DNA from 2 places in the Thalassotalea crassostreae genome. Region 1 is predicted to be linked to the other one. Evidence: predicted binding sites of a transcription regulator. Region 1 holds the regulator's gene; the other holds the start of a gene.
The links. Region 1 encodes sigma-54, which starts transcription at its own class of promoters, with help from an activator protein. Its sites were predicted from a motif close to GTTGGCACGNNNNTNGNNT; they were not measured.
Positions count from the first base shown of each region.

Region 2: the regulator sigma-54 is predicted to act here: its motif matches at 1,342-1,360, upstream of LT090_RS09340 (NarK family nitrate/nitrite MFS transporter).

Region 1 is NZ_CP017689.1:562,567-565,773, reverse strand. Features, by position in the region: gene lptB (LPS export ABC transporter ATP-binding protein) at 1-385, shown strand, start outside; gene LT090_RS02500 (RNA polymerase factor sigma-54) at 548-2,044, shown strand; gene hpf (ribosome hibernation promoting factor) at 2,069-2,356, shown strand; gene ptsN (PTS IIA-like nitrogen regulatory protein PtsN) at 2,359-2,811, shown strand; gene rapZ (RNase adapter RapZ) at 2,820-3,207, shown strand, end outside.
Region 2 is NZ_CP017689.1:2,153,603-2,156,809, forward strand. Features, by position in the region: gene LT090_RS09340 (NarK family nitrate/nitrite MFS transporter) at 1-1,296, opposite strand, end outside; gene LT090_RS09345 (alginate export family protein) at 1,645-2,868, opposite strand; gene LT090_RS09350 (ABC transporter ATP-binding protein) at 2,921-3,207, opposite strand, start outside.

The DNA.
Region 1 (3,207 bases):
TCAAGAAAAGTTAGAGTCATTGGTAGAAGAGTTTAATATTGGACATATTGTTGAAAACACAGGGCAAAGTTTGTCAGGCGGCGAGCGACGTCGTGTTGAAATCGCGCGCGCGCTAGCGGCCGATCCACAATTTATATTGCTCGACGAACCTTTCGCAGGTGTTGATCCTATATCGGTTGGCGATATAAAAAAAATAATTTTACACCTCAAAGCGAGGGGGATTGGCGTACTTATTACTGATCACAACGTTAGGGAAACTCTTGATGTCTGTGAGCATGCGTACATTGTAAGCCATGGAGAATTAATCGCGGAAGGCAATGCTGAACAGGTGCTTAGTAACCAACATGTTCGAGATGTATACCTAGGTGAAAAATTCACGCTATAGTTAGTAAAGTGATATTTAAGATATCAAAGTAATTTTAATTAAGTAATGCTCTCTTTTATAATTATTACAGCATTACTTTTCACGCATTAAATTTAATTTTTGACAATAGAGTCAATATTTAAATTAATTTGCATAAATATTTTTTGGAATTGTTTTTCGACAATGAGACCTAGTCTTCAGCTCCGAATGGGGCAACATTTAACCATGACACCGCAATTGCAGCAAGCAATCAAATTGCTGCAATTGTCTACTCTCGACCTGCAACAAGAAATCCAAGAAGCTCTTGATTCGAACCCACTTTTAGAAGTTGATGAAACTGGTTCGAATGAATCAGATAGTGAATCAGGTAATGAGTCCATTGAACAAATATCTTCCGCAGAAGCTAGCCTTGATGGCACTGAAGATGCAGCACCTAGCAGAGATGAAATTTCGACAACAGAAGCCTTAAATAAAACCGAAATCCCAGAAGACTTATCGGTCGACAGTACCTGGGAAGAAAGCTTTAGTGCGGGTACATCTAACACTGGTATAGCAGCCAGTTCCGATGATGATTACGTCTATCAAGGCGAAACCTCAGATTCCATTCAAGACCACCTATACTGGCAAATGGAGTTAACCCCATTTACCGACACTGATAAGACAATTGCGACTACCATTATCGACGCTATCGATGACAGCGGCTATTTAACAATCACTGTCGAAGACGTGTTAGAAAGTCTCGGCGATGAAGAAGTAGAATTAGATGAAGTTGAAGCAGTATTAAAACGTATTCATTTATTCGATCCTATTGGCGTTGGCGCGCAATCAATTGCAGATTGTTTACTCATTCAATTATCACAGTTTGATAAAGACACGCCACATTTAGACGACGCAAAGAACGTTATTGAAAATCATATTGATTTACTCGGTAATCGCGATTTTAGAACCATTATGCGCAAAACTAAGCTTAAAGAAGATGAGCTTAAAGAGGTCATGCGATTAATTCATACGTTAAACCCAAGACCAGGTGATGCGATAGCCAAAAGTGACGAACAATATGTCATTCCTGACGTCAGCGTATTTAAGAAAAATGGCCGGTGGACAGTAGAATTAAACCCAGACACAGCGCCAAAATTAGGCATTAATCAACAATACGCAGCACTGACTAAAAGCAAAACCTCAGAGAGTGATGGCCAATTTATTCGTACCCACTTGCAAGAAGCTAAGTGGTTTATCAAGTCACTATTAAGTAGAAATGAAACCTTATTGAAAGTATCAAACTGTATCGTACAAATGCAGCAAGCTTTTTTTGAGCATGGACCAGAAGCGATGCGTCCAATGGTGTTAAATGATATTGCAGAAGCTGTTGAAATGCATGAATCTACAATCTCACGAGTAACGACAAATAAGTATATGCATACACCTAGAGGTATTTTTGAGTTGAAATACTTTTTCTCTAGTCACGTAAGCACTGAAAGCGGCGGAGAATGTTCTTCTACAGCGATTAGAGCGTTAATTGGAAAATTGGTTGAAGCTGAAAAACCAAGCAAACCATTAAGCGACAGTAAGATAGCTCTATTATTGTCCGAGCAGGGAATTAACGTTGCAAGGCGAACTATTGCTAAATATAGAGAAGCATTAGGAATCCCGCCTTCGAATCAAAGAAAGAGCTTAATTTAAACCGATAAAATAAGGATACAGCTTATGCAAATTAATCTATCAGGTCACCATGTTGAAGTTACCGATTCTATGCGTTCATATGTGAATCAGAAATTTGAAAAATTGGAACGACATTTCGATCATATTAATAATGTGTATGTTGTATTGAAAGTTGAAAAACTGCAGCAAATTGCGGAAGCAACGATTCACTTAAATGGTGGTGAAATATTTGGCTCCGCAGACCATGAAGATATGTATGCAGCTATTGATAGTTTAATTGATAAACTTGATCGTCAAGTTTTAAAGCACAAGGCTAAATTGTCTAAACACTAATTATGAATTTAAGTAGTATTCTAACCCCCGAACGCACACTTTGTGGCGTTAGGGGAAATAGTAAAAAAAACGTTCTGGAACAAATCAGTAGAGTTGCTTCGACTAAAATTAAAAGTTGTGATGAGAAGGCTTTACTCAATAGTTTAATGACTCGTGAAAAGCTTAGTAGTACTGGTATCGGTAATGGAATAGCAATTCCACACGGTCGAATAGATAACTCAGAGCAACCTATCGCAGTTCTCGTTACCACCGAATCAGCTATCGCTTTTAACGCTATTGATGATAAAAAGGTTGATATATTTTTTGCCTTATTCGTTCCCGAAGACCATTGCCAACAGCACTTAGAGACTCTGGCGAGTATTGCTCGTTTGTTAAGTAACAAAGACATCAGTAAACAAGTTAGGCGTTGTGAAACTTCTACACAACTATATTCACTTATAGAACGAAATACTTAAGGGTAATTATGAAATTAATCATTGTCAGCGGTCGCTCAGGCTCAGGTAAAACGGTTGCCCTCAGGGTACTAGAAGATTTGGGCTATTACTGCGTTGATAATATTCCGGTAAATTTACTACCAGCATTAACTCATACTGTAATTAACGACTATGAGAACGTTGCTGTTTCCCTCGATGTCCGTAACTTGCCTAGCAACCCTGATGACGCTAGCGAAATTATTGATTATTTACCCAATACAGTAGAATTAAGCATTCTGTATTTAGACGCAGACAATGATGAGTTGATTCGTCGATTTAGTGAAACCCGTCGACTCCACCCGCTAATCAGACAGAACATGGCTCTTGATCAAGCGATCGAATTGGAGAAAAAATTATTAGATCCGGTCGCTAGTCGTG
Region 2 (3,207 bases), 1.6 Mb from region 1:
AACGTTACCATAAGCACCTGTCATGCCGGCAATTTGCCCGGTTAAACGACGTTTGATCAACGGTACTGCAGCAAATACCGCACCTTCACCCGCTTGAACGAAGAAAGAACAAGCCATTGCAGCAATTACCGCTAACGCTAGTGGCCAACTGCTATCAATCGCAGACATGGTTAGGTAACCTGCTGCTAAGCCTGCAGTTAAAATCAATAAGGTTTTCTTGCGACCAAACTTATCGCTGATCCAGCCTCCACCAGGTCGAGACATTAGATTCATAAAAGCATAAAGAGAAGCTAATAAGCCAGCATAAACCATATCTAAACTAAATACGTCAGCAAAAAATAGCGGCAACATAGAAACCACAGCCAGCTCAGAGCCGAACGTGGCAAAATACAACACATTGAGTACAGCAACTTGCTTAAATTTATATTGGTGAATTTCAGGGACAGGCTTTTTAAATACGTGACCATTAACCTTATATGTTTGCTTTACTTCAAATAGAAATAACAGCACTAAACCGATGTATGCAACTATCGCTGTTTGTTCTGTTAACAAACTAACGCCATTTGGTGAAAGCTTCCAAGTAAGTAACGCTAATGCACCATACATTGGAAGCTTCATGATTAATAGTAACCAAAAGTCACCTTTACTTGTAACTTCCATTGCACCAGTTTGTTTTGGTTTAAAATACGTTGAGCCCTTTGGTGTGTCATTTACGTTAAAATACCAAATCGCACTAAATAATAAGCTCATTAAACCGGTTAAGCCAATCGCATATCTCCAACCATCTTCTCCGCCAAATAACAACGCAATCGCTGGTAAGGACATTGCACCGGCTGCAGAGCCAAAGTTGCCCCAGCCGCCGTATATACCTTCAGCTGTGCCAAGTTCATTGGCAGGAAACCATTCACTTACCATACGGATACCGATAACAAAACCAGCACCAATAAACCCTAATAGGAAACGGGAAATTGCTGCCTGTTCAAATGAATCAGCCAGGGCAAACATAAAGCATGGAATACTACAAAAGGCGAGAACACAGGTAAACGTAATCTTAGGTCCATATCGGTCGGTAAGCATCCCTATAATCACACGAGCCGGAATGGTCAATGCGACGTTAAGAATTAATAGTGTTTTTATTTCACTAGCCGATAACCCTAAGCTATCTCCTATTACAGCAAGTAATGGTGCATGGTTAAACCAGACCACAAAAGTAATAAAAAATGCCATCCAACTCAAATGAAGAGTCTTCATCTTCCCGGTAAAGGACAGCAGCTTAAAGCCTGCTTGTTCACTCATAACTAACTCCAAAAAATTATTAAAATTTTAAAACTAGTTATTACAAAGCAATGCTGGTGCCAACAAACCAATTAGTAATTACTTGTTTATAAACATAAACTTAAGACTCTTTAGACTAATCAACTAGGTAGGCTGTTGCACTTATAACGACCGGGCGCACAAATTAAGTGCAGTTTTTTAGTGAAAATAAATTCGCTATTTACTAGAAGGTTTCCAATAAACAACGAATTTATTCAGGTTGGATATCATAAAGTACACGATTGATAATGTTTAAAGAACAAATTATCTATATATGCTCATCTAGGTCGAACATCGTAAACTTTAGATTTCTTGGTTTATTTACTCGAATTAGAAACGTGCTCCTACCCATAACCAAACTTTATCGGTATCTACTTTACCAGCCGCATCATCGCCTGCAGAATACGCCGCAAATTTGATCCCGCCATTAAAATAAGTCGCAAACTTGGTTGCATATTGAACGTTTAATTCAGAGCCTAAATCATCAATACCATAGCCATCATCGTTTGCACTAAAGTCATGCAAGGCTACAAGTACACTTCCACCAAGCAATTTAGTACTAGCACTAACATAAATATCATTTAAACCAACAGTTGGCGTACCCAAAAATTGATCGCTCCAACCGTTAAACTTATGCAAAGTGGCTAACGGTGTTGAGAAACCGTATTGACCATCGTCACTGCCTAGTGCCTCTAGCCCTATTTTGAAATTAAACTTACCAAGGGCGATACCACCTTCAACGTTAATGTAATCGGCATCATATTCACTCGCTCCCGTTTCACTGGTTTGCGTCGCATATTCAAAACGGTAATTAACGTCATTTGAGAACAGTTTCCCTTTACCATCTAGGCTAACACCGAACGTATCTAATGCATTATCTGTGTCTTGGTCCACTTCAAGTAAGTAACCGTAACCCGTTAACTTACCAAAACCTAACTTATAGCTAGCATTAATTAAATGGTCCATTGACTCAATATCTTTGCTTTCCGCAAAAATACGGTTACGTTTGTTGATGTAAGCATAACTGGCACTTAATTTGTCATTGCTATAGTTAAAACTCACACCATCAAAGGTTTGCTTGTCCTGACGCCAGCCGACATGACCGACAAATCGATGACCATCAAACGTAATAACTTGTCGCCCTACTTTTGCAGTAATGCCCTTGCCTTTATATTGAATAAACCCTTGATCAAGCTCCGTCGTATTTGGATCGGCAATAACCGAGTACTCAGTGTTATTACCAGTGGCATCGTTATAATCCTCAACATCATTAACATCACGTGAATCTTCAAATTCAACAACCGCCGATAAACCATTGAAATTTTTGGTTTGATAATGAACTAAGGTACGCAACGTTAATGCTTCTGCATCCTCTAACGCATTGTCTTGCTCAACGGATTCAAAGCGCAGGCGAAAATCGACGAACGATTTGCTTGTGTTGGCTGTTGCCTCAGCAGCGACAGCAGTAGTTGAAATAAACGGTACGCTAGACGCTAACGCGCATACCGCAAATAGTGATTTATTATTATTGTTAATTATATTTTTGAGTTTCATTTTATTTTCCCTGAAAAAAATTATTATCTGTTTAATTTACATTCGATATTCATTATGCGACTTCAATTTTAGGTGTTTTGTTTTCACCTTTAGTTGCCGGCGCTGATTTATTGGTTATTACTTCAACTTTGCGTTGTTTTTCGTATAAAAACGTCAGCACAGCAGAGCGTAAGCGGTTATATTCGGCATTATTAGCTAAAGCGATTCTATCGCGCGGACGAGGTAGTTTTACCTCGAGTATTTCGCCAACGGTTGCAGCGGGTCCGTTTGTCATCATCACTATTTTGTCACTCAGTAATACCGCTTCATCGACATCGTGAGTGATCATAATGACGGTAT